One region of the Mesorhizobium sp. M0001 genome, then DNA from elsewhere that is predicted to be linked to it. Evidence: predicted binding sites of a transcription regulator. Region 1 holds the regulator's gene; each other region holds the start of a gene.
What was found. Region 1 encodes LexA, which represses DNA repair genes until DNA is damaged. Its sites were predicted from a motif close to TGTTCNNNNTGTGTTCNG; they were not measured.
Positions count from the first base shown of each region.

Region 2: NKK50_RS30245 (helicase-related protein) is a predicted target of LexA. The motif match lies at 1,121-1,138, and genes of this name have one in related genera.
Region 3: recA (recombinase RecA) is a predicted target of LexA. The motif match lies at 1,274-1,291, and genes of this name have one in related genera.

Region 1 is NZ_JAMYVS010000004.1:295,689-300,216, forward strand. Features, by position in the region: gene NKK50_RS14290 (ComEC/Rec2 family competence protein) at 1-2,112, shown strand, start outside; gene lexA (transcriptional repressor LexA) at 2,106-2,888, opposite strand; gene NKK50_RS14300 (GntR family transcriptional regulator) at 3,092-3,856, opposite strand; gene kynU (kynureninase) at 4,024-4,528, shown strand, end outside.
Region 2 is NZ_JAMYVS010000024.1:15,785-20,312, reverse strand. Features, by position in the region: gene phbB (acetoacetyl-CoA reductase) at 1-600, shown strand, start outside; gene NKK50_RS30245 (helicase-related protein) at 1,294-4,528, shown strand, end outside.
Region 3 is NZ_JAMYVS010000004.1:72,610-77,137, forward strand. Features, by position in the region: gene NKK50_RS13110 (pseudouridine-5'-phosphate glycosidase) at 1-51, opposite strand, end outside; gene NKK50_RS13115 (carbohydrate kinase family protein) at 122-1,066, opposite strand; gene recA (recombinase RecA) at 1,350-2,453, shown strand; gene alaS (alanine--tRNA ligase) at 2,725-4,528, shown strand, end outside.

The sequences.
Region 1 (4,528 bases):
GAGCCCGGCTTTGCGCAGCCAATCGCCATTGTGGTGCTGGCGACATGTTGCGCCCTCGCCACGCGATCGCGGCCGAGGACGCATCTGTTCTGCATGGCCGCGATGCTGTGCGCGCTCGGCGTCGTCGCCGCCAAAGTCGAGACTTGGCGCGCCGGAACGCAGATGCTCGGCTCCGAGATTCAGACACGGCTGACCGGCCGCGTCGTCAGTCTCGAACAGATGGAAAGCGGCCGCATCAGGCTGACGCTCGATGTGGTTTCGACCGCTTACCCCGAGCTGCGCTACGCCCCGGAGCGGGTCAGGCTCTCGGCGCGGACCGTTCCCGCCGATATGACCGCCGGCTCCCTGATCACCGGCTATGCCAGGCTGTTGCCGCCGACCGGTCCGGTGCGGCCGGAGAGCTACGATTTCTCCTTCGACAGCTATTTCACCGGTATCGGCGGCAGCGGCTTCTTTCTCGGCAATCCGAAAACCATTGCTACGCAGGGACCGCCGCCGCTGACCGCGCGGCTCTCCTCGGCAATCGAGAACGCGCGCGAAAACATTGCCGACCATATCAGGGGCAAAATCGGCGGCGCCGAAGGCGAGATTGCCGCGGCGTTGATTGTCGGGGTGCGCGCCGGCATCCCGGACGAGGTCAACGAAGCGATGCGGCGCACCGGCATCTACCACATCATCTCCATCTCCGGCCTGCACATGGCGCTGGTTGCCGGCACCATCATGGTGTTGCTGCGTGGCGCCTTTGCGCTGTTTCCCGATTTCTCTTCGCGCCGCCCAGTCAAGAAATATGCAGCAGTGGCAGCACTCGTCTCCATCGCCGCCTATCTCGTCATTTCAGGCGTCGTGGTTGCCGCCGAGCGCAGCTTCATCATGCTGGCGGTCATGCTTGTCGCCGTGCTGTTTGATCGCGCCGCACTCACCATGCGCAATCTGGCGATCTCCGCCATTGCCGTCATCCTGGTGTCGCCGCACGAGGTGGTCGGTCCCAGCTTCCAGATGTCGTTTGCCGCCACCGCCGCCCTTGTCGGCGCCTATGCCGGCTGGGCCGATTACCGCGCCGACAAGGTGAGAACGCCGCTGGCAAAGCGCTCCTTCGTCGGCTTCCTGTCGCGAAAATTCGCGCTGGCCATGGGCGGCCTCGCCATGACCTCGATCATCGCCGGCAGTGCAACCTTGCTGTTCGCCATCTGGCATTTTCAGCGTGTGTCGCCGCTCAGCCTGATCGCCAATCTGGCCGTGATGCCGATTGTTTCGTTGATCGTCATGCCCTTTGCCGTGCTCAGCGCACTGGCGATGCCGTTCGGCGCCGACGGGCCGCTCCTCTATGTGATGGGCAAGGGTCTGATGGCGATGATCGCTATATCGGCCTGGATTTCCGAGCGCTCGCCGGTCGACGCCGTCGGGCTGATCTCCATCCGCTCGGTGCTGTTGGTGGCGGTCGCCCTCGTCATCGCCACCATGGCCACCACCTGGCTCAGGCTGGCGGCCGTGCCTTTCGCGCTGGCCGGCCTGTTGACGGTGCCGCAGGTGCTTACGCCCGACGTGCTCATATCCGAGGACGCACATCTGGTGGCCATGCCGATAGGTGGCGGCGAACTCGCCCTCAACCGCGAACGCTCCAACGAATTCACCACGGACAATTGGAAACGGGCGCTGCGGGCCGAAACCATTATCCCGCCCGAGATTTTCGAGGCAACAGATACGCGGTTCGATCTCGATCCGCTCGATCTGCCGCCCGGGTCGCCCTTCTATTGCATGGGCGATCTCTGTATCGCCCGGCACCCTTCCGGAGCCATTGTAGCGCTTGCGAAAGACCGCAAGACGGCGCGGCCGGCCTGTGCCTTCGCGAGCCTGATCGTCATCGATGACGCCACCGCCTACAATCCGTGCCGCGACCCGCTGGTGCTGGTCGTGACGAAGAAACAGCTGGCCCGCGACGGCAGCGCCGCCGTCTTCTTCGATCCGCAATCGGCAGCTGCAGCGCCAACCATCCGCTTCGCCGTCGACAAGCCGTATCGCCCCTGGCACGAGCAACGCCGCTTCTCCCGCGAAGCGCGCGGCCTGCCGCCTTACAACCAGCGTGAAAAATACAAACCCAAGCCGGCTCAGTAGCGCCGGATCAATCCGACAAGCTTGCCCTGCACCTTCACCCTGTCCGGTCCAAAAATGCGGGTCTCGTAGGCCGGGTTGGCGGCTTCCAGGGCGATCGAGGCGCCCTTGCGGCGGAAGCGTTTCAGGGTCGCTTCCTCATCGTCGACCAACGCCACCACGATCTCGCCGGGGCTGGCTGTGTCGGCATTGCGGATGATGACCGTGTCGCCATCGAAAATGCCGGCCTCGATCATCGAATCGCCCTTGACCTCGAGCGCGTAGTGTTCGCCGCCCATGATCATATCGGGCGGCACCGAGATCGAATGGGTCTGATGCTGGATGGCGTCGATCGGCACGCCGGCGGCGATGCGTCCCATAACCGGGATTGAAATCGCGGAAACGGCATCGTCATTGCCGGCCGACATCGAACGCGACGGCGAGCCCGGCTTGATCTGGCGGCCGAGACCGCCTTGGCCCATCGCGCCTTGTCCTTGGCCGCCTTGCCCTTGGCCGGTTTGACCAAGACTGCCCTGAATCACGCTCGGCGAAAACTTCCTCGCCGCATTGAGGCCTGGTGCGATCGAGTCGGGCAGCCGCAGCACTTCCAGCGCGCGCGCCCGGTTCGGCAGCCGGCGAATGAAACCGCGCTCCTCAAGCGCCGTGATCAGGCGGTGGATGCCGGACTTGGAGGCGAGGTCGAGCGCTTCCTTCATCTCGTCGAAGGACGGCGGGATTCCGCTCTCCTTCAGGCGTTCATGGATGAACATCAGAAGCTCATGTTGTTTGCGCGTCAGCATCGCGGCCCCCAAGGGTTCTGAAATCAGAATCAGAAAAAACAAACCCAGAACAAACACTATCTGTTCCAGTTGTGTTCCGCAACCTTTTAAAGTTTAATGAATGTGTTGACGTTTTGTTCAGCGTAACGTTCGGCGCTGCGAGCGCCGCCTGCGCCCATTTGCCGGCAACGGGTGAAACGAAGCCAAAGTGCCCTGCGCGTCGGCTACGACCGCCGCTTCCTTTTCGGACGGGGCTGCGCAGCATCCGCGCCGGGTTCGCTCTGGGCATAGACCTGCAGCGTGTAGCCGATGTGAGCGGTCATCAGAGTTTTCGCACGTTCGACGTCGCGATCGAGGGCCGCTTCCATCAGGGCGGTATGGTGTTCGATCGCCACGGCGTCGCGCAGGGCCGCCACGGCCTTCCGGTGTCCATCCGTGCGGCCGGCGGCGGCGCGCAGCGTCGGGACCAGACCCAGAAAGCGGTGATGGCGATGCAATTGGTCGGAAATCGTCGCATTGAAGCGCAGCAGCCAGCTGGATGTCGCGGCACTGAGCAGCGCCGCATGGAAGGCATCGTGTTTTTCGTACCACGCGTCGACCGCATCATCCGATGGATCGTCGAGAACAGACCCGCACCGTGAGAGACGATAGTGGGCGGCAACGACCGCGTCTTCCCACTCACGGTCGCCCTTCTCGATCGATTCCACCAGCAGGGGCAGTTCGACCACCAGCCGCGCACGCGCCAAATCCTCGAGCTCCGCCCGAGAGGCGGGAGCGACCGCAAACCCGCGGTTGCTGATGGCGGTCACAAGCCGTTCCGCCTCCAGCCGCGACAGCGCCTCGCGCAACGGCGTCCAGCCGATGCCGTAGGTGTTGCGCAGCGTGCTCAGCTTCAACGGCGCGGCAGGCGCCAGCCGGGTCGCAAGAATATCGCGCCTGAGCAGGCGATAGGCCACTTCCGTCTTCGAGGTCTGCTCGTCATCCAGCATCGTGATCCATCAGACATAAACGCTCGGCTGAGCATTATATATCAAAGCCTTTCAATGGGTGAATTATATATAATGTTTGACAGTTCAAGGGCGACCCCTCAAGATCGCCGGCATGTTTGGGCGGGCAGGCTCCGCCGCGCGCGTTTGTCCATGGAGGGGCGCGAATCATGATGACACCCGATCTCGCTGCAATCGAAGCAATGGATGCCGCCGATCCGCTGCGCTCCATGCGCGAACGCTTTGTCTTGCCGCAAGGCGTGATTTATCTCGACGGCAATTCCCTGGGTGCCGCGTCACCAGCCGTCTTCAGCGAATTGCAGCAGGCCGCCACGCAGGAATGGGCGCACGACCTCATTCGCGCCTGGAACACGGCTGGCTGGTTCAACATGCCGGTGGAACTGGGAGATCAGCTCGGACGACTGATCGGCGCGGCTGACGGGCAGACGGTGGTCTGCGACACAACCTCGATCAACATCTACAAGCTGCTGCACGCAGCGCTCGGCATGCGGCCGGATCGGTCGGTCATCGTTGCCGAGGGCGACAGTTTCCCGACCGACCTCTACATGGCCGAAGGCGTCGCCTCCACCCGGCCGAGAACGCGGCTGCGGCTGGAGGGCGTCGACGCGGCCGCAATCGAGGAGCTGATCGACGACAGCGTTGCCGTCATCCTGG
Region 2 (4,528 bases), on a different contig from region 1:
TTCAGCGCACAAACCGGCATCAAGGCCTACAAATGGTCGGTCGCCGACTACGACGCCTGTGCCGCCGGAATCAAACAGGTGGAGGCCGATCTCGGCCCGGTCTCGGTGCTGGTCAACAATGCCGGCATTACCCGCGACGCCATGTTCCACAAGCTGACGCGCGAGCAGTGGAAGGAAGTCATCGACACCAATCTGTCTGGGGTCTTCAACATGACGCATCCGCTGTGGGGCGGCATGCGCGACCGCAAATTCGGCCGCGTCATCACCATTTCCTCCATCAACGGCCAGAAAGGCCAGGCCGGCCAGGTCAACTATTCCGCCGCAAAGGCCGGCGACATCGGCTTCTCGAAGGCGCTGGCGCAGGAGGGCGCGCGCGCGGGCATCACAGTCAATGTCATCTGCCCCGGCTACATCGCCACCGAGATGGTCAAGGCGATCGACGAGAAGGTGCTGAATGAACGCATCATTCCGCAGATCCCGGTCGGCCGCCTCGGCGAACCGGAAGAGATCGCGCGTTGCGTCGTCTTCCTCGCCTCTGAGGACGCCGGTTTCATCACCGGCTCGACCATCACAGCCAATGGCGGCCAGTATTTCGCCTGAACGACAGCATTTCGCCCGGTAGGACGGGCCGGCTTATGGCCCGTTTTTTCATCGCCGGCCGGCGATGTTCCGGGCTGCGCGCTAGACATTGACCCGTTCCGGCACGCAAAGATTAACGATTTCCAGGCGCCCTGTGCAAAACCCGGTTCGCAAGCTGTGAATTCTCGGTGGACAAGCTGTGGATAACACAACATGTTGGGGTGAACAAACCAGGAAAATCCCGCCATCGCTGATTGATCGCCGATTCGTTCCGGCTTTGAGCGCAACGTTAACGACCAACGCCGAAAATCACCGGCAAATGGTTAAGGCCGATTAAGAAAATTCAACAATTTCATAATGTTGGCCGAGGCGTATCGGATCACGACGATGCCCCGCCGGCAAAGGTTAACGCCAATGGTCGCCTTGCAGGAATCGGGCCAGTTTCCGCGATTCAGCATATGGTGAGACTCAGCCTCGCAAAATCCACATGTAGCCGTGAACAAAAGCTGAATCTGCCGGAGTCACTGATTCGTCGCCGATTCGTTCCAGACTCGTTCCAACTGTTAATTGAGACCTCAAAGACGAACCGTGGGATTGCCGGCCGGAACATTCCGCTTTCGCTTCGCGCCTGAAATCCCTATGTGTCGCCTGTCATACGCGCCACGCGAGGCGCGCTCCCGACAACACGATGCAGAAAGCCTCATCTCCAGGCCGATGAACATCCAGCCGAAACACACCGAGCCGCTGATCCTGTCGGGCCGCGACGTGACTGCCGTGCTGGGTCCGACCAACACCGGCAAGACCCATCTCGCCATCGAGCGCATGGTGGCGCATGAGAGCGGCATTATCGGCCTGCCGCTCCGCCTTCTGGCGCGCGAGGTCTATGCCCGCGTCTGCGAAAAGGTCGGCGCCCACAAGGTGGCGCTCATCACCGGCGAGGAAAAAATCCAGCCGCCCGGCGCGAAATATTCGGTCTGCACCGTCGAAGCCATGCCGCGCGAGACCGACGTTGCCTTCGTCGCCATCGACGAGGTGCAGCTCGCCGGCGACCTCGAGCGCGGCCATATCTTCACCGACCGAATCCTGCACCTGCGCGGGCGCCAGGAAACGCTGCTGCTCGGCGCGGCCACCATGCATGGCATCCTGCAAAAGCTGCTGAGAGGCGTCTCGGTGGTGACGCGCCCTCGCCTGTCGCACCTGGCCTATGCCGGTTCGAAGAAATTGACCCGCCTGCCGCGGCGTACGGCGATCGTCGCTTTCTCCGCCGACGAGGTCTATGCCATCGCTGAGCTGATCCGCCGCCAGCAAGGAGGAGCGGCGGTCGTGCTAGGCGCGCTGTCGCCCCGCACCCGCAATGCCCAGGTGGCAATGTTCCAGGCAGGGGACGTCGACTATCTCGTCGCCACCGACGCCATCGGCATGGGGCTCAACCTTGATCTCGATCATGTCGCCTTCGCCCAGAACCGCAAATTCGACGGCTACCAGTACCGCAACCTGACGGCGGCCGAGCTCGGCCAGATCGCCGGCCGCGCCGGCCGGCATCTGCGCGACGGCACCTTCGGCGTCACCGGCCAGGTCGATCCGCTGGACGAGGAACTGGTCAAGCGCATCGAGGGGCACGAGTTCGATCCGGTGAAGGTGCTGCAATGGCGCACCGCGCATTTCGACTTCGCCAGCCTCGACGCGCTGAAGCGCTCGATCGAGGCCAACGCGCCGGTCGAAGGCCTGACGCGCGCGCTGCCGGCGGTCGATGCGCAGGCGCTCGAACATCTCTCCCGCGACGAGGACATCCGCGCGCTGGCTACCAATGCCAAGCGCGTCGCGCTGCTGTGGGAAGCCTGCGCGTTGCCGGACTACCGCAAGATCGCGCCGGCCCAGCACTCCGACCTGATCGCTTCTATCTACACCGACCTCGCCAAACACGGCCATGTCGACGAGAACTACATGGCCGAGCAGGTGCGCCGCGCCGATACGACCGAGGGGGACATCGACACGCTGTCGCACCGCATTGCGCAGATCCGCACCTGGACATTCGTGTCCAACCGGCCGGGCTGGCTGGCCGATCAGGCACACTGGCGGGAAAAGACGCGCGAAATCGAAGACAGATTGTCGGATGCGCTGCATGAGCGGTTGACGAAACGGTTTGTAGACCGCAGGACTTCCGTCCTCATGCGGCGCCTTAGAGAAAATACAATGCCTGAAGCCGAAATCAGTCCTACCGGAACCGTCCTTGTCGAAGGCCATCATGTCGGCGAGTTGCAAGGGTTCCGCTTCACCGCCGATCAGAGCGCCGGCGGCGAAGACGCCAAGGCCGTGCGTACGGCAGCGCAAAAAGCGCTGGCCGCCGAGTTCGAGGCACGTGCCGAACGCTTCGGCGCCTGCGCCAATGGCGACCTTGCGCTCGGCTCCGACGGCACGCTGCGCTGGATCGGCGCGCCGATCGGCACGCTGGTTGCCGGCGAGGACGCGCTGAAGCCGCGCCTGGTGCTTTTGGCCGACGAGCAGTTGACCGGTCCCGCCCGCGACAAGGTCGCCGCGCGCGCCGAGCGCTTCGTCAATTTCCAGATCGAATCCTTGCTGAAGCCGCTGGTCGACTTGAAGAATGCCGAGCAGATCGCCGGCATCGGCCGTGGCATCGCCTTCCAGCTCGTCGAGCATTTCGGCCTCATCAACCGCCGCGACATCGCCGAGGAAATGAAGTCGCTCGACCAGGAGGGTCGCGCCGCCTTGCGCCGGCTCGGTGTGCGCTTCGGCGCCTACCACGTCTTCGTGCCGGCGCTGATCAAGCCGGCGCCCGCCGGACTGATCACGCTTTTGTGGGCGCTGAAGAACGACGGCAAGGACAAGCCCGGCTTTGGCGACGTCGTGCACGCGCTGGCCTCCGGCCGCACCTCGGTGGTCATCGATCCGGCTTTCGACAAGAGCTTCTACAAGCTCGCCGGCTACCGTAATCTCGGCCGCCGCGCCGTGCGCATCGACATTCTGGAACGGCTGGCCGACCTGATCCGGCCTGCGACCAACTGGAAGCCCGGTCTGGGACAGCGCCCGGACGGCGCCTATGACGGCCAGTCCTTCATGGTGACGCCGCCGATGATGTCCATCCTCGGCGCCACCGCCGACGACATGGAAGAGATCCTGAAAGGTCTCGGCTATCGCGCCGAGCCGAAGCCGCCCGCAGAGGTGAAGGCGCGGCTGGAAGCGCAGGACAATGCCGCGCGCGAAGCCGCGGCGGCAAAGCTGGCGGAAGCGGCAGCGAAGGCCGAGCAGGCCCAGACGGCGGAAGCCGCTGCAGGCGAAGCTGTCGCTGAAGCGCCGACCGACAGTTCGGAGCCGGATGCGGCTTCCGCCACTGAGGTTGCGGCTGAGGAGCCCGTTGCCGAAGTCGCATCGGAGGCTGTTGCAGACGCTCAGCCGGAAGCGCCTGCCGAGGGTTCGGAGCCAGCTGCGGCCGTTGAAGCTACCGCCGAGGTCCCAGCCATCGACGAAACAACTGCAGAGCCTGCAGCGCAAGAACACGCTCCGGCCGTTGCAGAGGCTGACGACACTGTCACCGAAAGCGCCGACGCTTTTACCTCCCCCTCGATGGGGGAGGTCGCGGCGCGAAGCGACGCGGGTGGGGGTGACAGCGCTGACGAAACCGATAGTGCAGACCGCGTAGCCGATGCAGGCGCAACCGCCGACGCCGGCGCTGCCCCCACCCCGGCGCTGCGCGCCGACCCTCCCCACGAGGGGGAGGGTGGAAGCGCTGAGCCTGTCCCCGAGGCCGAAGCGCCAAAGCCCATCTTGCTGTGGCGGCAGGGTCGTTTCGAGCAGCGCCCGCGCCATCGTCAAGGCCGGGACAATCGCCCGCGTAACGGCCAGGCTGCCCGCGCCGATGCGCCGGCCGACGCTGCCGGCGGACAGCCGGCAACGGGCGAGCGGCCGGCCTATCAGGGCCGGCGCGACCAGC
Region 3 (4,528 bases), 220 kb from region 1:
GGCCACGGGCGCGTGGATGTCGATGAAGGGGCGGGCGCTTTGCGGTGTCATGATGGTCTCCGATCCGGAGATCCGCGCGTCCGCTTGGACGTCGCGCTCCGGCAATGGCAATTGGCCGCCCTCATGCCATTTCCTGTGCGTCGGGTACAAGAGCCAGTGCCTCGGTGAAGGTCGCGGCGGTGAAGGCCGGCACGGCATCCGAACTTTCGATGGCGAGCGTCGCCGCGGCAACGCCTTCGCGGAGGGCCTGGCGCAATGCCAGGCCGCGCAGCAGGGCAGCGATGGTGGCGCCGGCCAGCGCGTCGCCGGCGCCGGTGACGTCGGCGACTTTTCTCGGCGCCGGCGGCAGGATAGAGAAGGCGCCGGCTTCGTCGAATCCCAGCACCAGGCCGTCGCCCGCCGTCACCACGCCACTGGTGAGGCCGCTGCAGCGCAGTCCGTCGACGGTCTCGCGCTCGGTGGCATTGGCATCGACGCCGGCCAGCACCATGGCCTCGCGCCGGTTCATGAAGACCTGCGCGAGTTCCTTCAGCACCGGTATCAGCCGCACCACCTTGGCCGGCGAAATGGCGATGGCGAACACCGGCTTGCCGGCGGCGACCCCCACCAGCCGCTCCAGCGCCGTTGATGGCAGATTGGCGTCGCAGAGCACCGCATCGACCTCGGCGACCACCTCGCGCACCTTGGAGCGGCGGATCTGCTTGGGGAACGCCAAATCGTAGAGCGCCATATCGGCAAAGCCGGTGATCAGCTCGCCGTCGCGATCGATCAGCGCCGTGTAGCTCGGCGTGGTGCGGTCGAGGAACACCGCCGACAGATCGGCAATGCCGGCCTCAGTGATGGCGCGCGCAACCGTCTCGGCCGAGGCATCGCCGCCGCGCACCGACAAAAGCGAGGCCGAGACGCCGCGCCGCACGAGGCTGCGCAGCGCGTTGAAGACGCCGCCGCCGACATCCTCGCGCATCGTGCCGGGGTTGGACGCCGCCGGCACGTAAGCACCGGACACCTGACCGCGCCGGTCGATATGGGCGCCGCCCACCGCCAGTATTTTTGCTGATTTCACCATGTAGGCGATATGACCTTTGTTATTCGAACCAGACAAGCGCTAGGCTGTGCGACGGAGCTTCGCAAGCAAGCCAGCGATTCGGGCGGAGCCAAACCGCCGGAGCGCCTGGCCCAATGGTGGATACATCCGGAAACGAAACCATGAGACAAAAAAAGAACAAATCCGGATAAAGATTGCTTTTCAGATATTTGACCCCTCTTGCCAAACGAGAACAAAAAAGGTACAAATAGGGCAGGGATTACGGATTGTCCGGCCTTCATTGACGACCAAGGGGTGATGTATCATGGCTCAGAATACTTTGCGGCTTGTAGAGGACAAAGCGGTGGACAAATCAAAGGCTCTGGACGCGGCGCTGTCGCAAATCGAGCGCGCCTTCGGCAAGGGCTCGATCATGCGGCTGGGCGCCAACGAGCAGGTCGTCGAGATTGAAACCGTGCCGACCGGATCGCTTGGCCTCGACATCGCGCTTGGCGTCGGTGGCCTGCCGCGCGGCCGCATTGTCGAGATCTACGGGCCGGAAAGCTCGGGCAAGACGACACTGGCGCTGCACACAGTTGCCGAAGCCCAGAAGAAGGGCGGTATCTGCGCCTTCGTCGATGCCGAGCATGCGCTCGACCCGGTCTATGCCCGCAAGCTCGGCGTGGACCTCGAAAACCTGCTGATCTCGCAGCCCGACACCGGCGAGCAGGCGCTGGAAATTTGCGACACGCTGGTGCGTTCCGGCGCCATCGACGTTCTGGTGGTCGATTCGGTGGCCGCCCTGACGCCGCGCGCTGAAATCGAGGGCGAGATGGGCGATTCGCTGCCCGGTCTCCAGGCTCGTCTGATGAGCCAGGCGCTGCGCAAGCTGACCGCCTCGATCTCGCGCTCCAACACCATGGTCATCTTCATCAACCAGATCCGCATGAAGATCGGCGTCATGTTCGGTTCGCCGGAAACCACGACCGGCGGCAACGCGCTGAAATTCTACGCTTCGGTGCGCCTCGACATCCGCCGCATCGGCTCGGTCAAGGACCGCGACGAGGTCGTCGGCAACCAGACCCGCGTCAAGGTCGTCAAGAACAAGCTGGCGCCGCCCTTCAAGGTGGTCGAGTTCGACATCATGTATGGCGAGGGCGTGTCCAAGACCGGCGAGCTGGTCGACCTCGGCGTCAAGGCCGGCGTGGTCGAGAAGTCGGGCGCGTGGTTCTCCTACAATTCGCAGCGTCTCGGCCAAGGTCGTGAAAACGCCAAACTGTTCCTGCGCGACAATCCCGACACGGCGCGCGAGATCGAACTGGCACTGCGGCAGAATGCCGGGCTGATTGCCGAGAAGTTTCTCGAGAATGGCGGCCCCGAGCGCGGCGAAAGCGACGACGGCTTCGAGGAAGAATCCGGTGCCATGTAGGGTACGGCCAGAGTTCGGCCATAAATCCGGTCTATTACCCGATGCTTAAGTAACCGAGTTCTTTAGTATTGCGTTTCAAACCGCCGGCCTTCGCGCCGGCGGTTTTCGTTTTTGGGCAGCGTGAAGCCGGCTTGGCAGTTGCCGGATTGGCCCAATTCCGTGTTTCTGGACAGGGTGGGGCGTGCCCGCTAAAAGGCCAAGTCAATCTTCTAAAAAGCAGAGACCAGTGTCCGCCGGCCGTGCCGGCGGTTTTCGCGAAAAGGCAGCAGTCATGAGTGGCGTGAACGAGATCCGGTCGACATTCCTCGACTATTTCCGCAAGGAGGGCCACGAGGTCGTGGCCTCGAGCCCGCTGGTGCCGCGCAACGACCCGACGCTGATGTTCACCAATGCCGGCATGGTGCAGTTCAAGAACGTCTTCACCGGCCTGGAGAAGCGGTCCTATTCGCGCGCCACCACCGCGCAGAAAAGCGTGCGCGCCGGCGGCAAGCACAACGACCTCGACAATGTCGGCTACACCGCGCGCCATCTGACCTTCTTCGAAATGCTCGGCAATTTCTCCTTCGGCGACTATTTCAAGGAGCGCGCCATCGAACTGGCCTGGAACCTGATCACCAAGGAGTTCGGGCTGAACAAGGACAAGCTGCTGGTCACCGTCTATCACACCGATGACGAGGCGGCCGGCTTCTGGAAGAAGATCGCCGGTTTCTCCGATGACCGCATCATCCGCATCCCGACCTCCGACAATTTCTGGGCTATGGGCGACACCGGACCGTGCGGGCCGTGCTCGGAAATCTTCATCGACCGTGGCGAGCACATCTGGGGCGGCCCTCCCGGCAGCCCGGAGGAGGATGGCGACCGCTTCCTTGAATTCTGGAACCTGGTGTTCATGCAATATGAGCAGGTCACCAAGGATGAGCGCATCGACCTGCCGCGGCCGTCGATCGACACCGGCATGGGCCTGGAGCGCATGGCCTCCATCCTGCAAGGGGTGGAGAGCGTCTTCGAGACCGACCTGTTCCGTCATCTGATCGATGCGGCCTCGTCAGCGCTCGGGCAGGGCCCGGACAAGGAGACGGTCGCCTCCTTCCGCGTCATTGCCGATCATCTGCGCTCGTCCTCCTTCCTGGTTGCCGACGGCGTGCTGCCGTCGAACGAAGGCCGCGGCTATGTGCTGCGCCGCATCATGCGCCGCGCCATGCGCCATGCGCAGTTGCTCGGCGCCAAGGAGCCGTTGATGTGGAAGCTGGTGCCGGCGCTAGTGCGTGAGATGGGCCAGGCCTATCCCGAACTGCTGCGCGGCGAACAGCTGATTACCGAGACGCTGAAGCTCGAGGAGACCAGGTTCCGCAAGACGCTGGTGCGCGGCCTCGGCCTGCTCTCGGAGGCGACAGATACGCTGCACGCCGGCGATATGCTGGATGGCGAGACGGCGTTCAAGCTCTATGACACGTACGGCTTCCCGCTCGATCTGACGCAGGACGCACTGCGCCAGCGCAACATCTCGGTCGACCTTGCCGGCTTCACCCATGCGATGGAGCAGCAGAAGGCCGAAGCGCGCAAGCATTGGGCTGGCTCCGGCGACGCGGCCACCGAGACCATCTGGTTTTCTGTACGCGAGAAGGCCGGCGCCACCGAATTCCTCGGCTACGAGACCGAACAGGCGGAAGGCCTCATCCAGGCCCTGGTCAAGGACGGCAAGACAGTCGATAGCGCCGGCAAGGGCGACGCGGTGGCGGTGGTCGTCAACCAGACGCCGTTCTATGGCGAGTCGGGCGGCCAGATGGGCGACACCGGCATCATCTCCGGCGAAGGTTTCTCGATCGAGGTTTCCGACACGCAGAAAAAGGCCGACGGCCTGTTCGTGCATCTGGGCAAGGTGACGAACGGCACGGTCAAGCCAGGTGCAGCCGTCGAGCTGAAGGTTGACCATGCGCGCCGCACCCGGCTGCGTGCCAACCATTCGGCAACGCATCTGATCCATGAGGCGCTGCGCGAGGTGCTGGGCACCCATGTCGCGCAGAAAGGTTCGCTGGTCGCGCCCGAGCGCCTGCGCTTCGACATCTCGCACAACA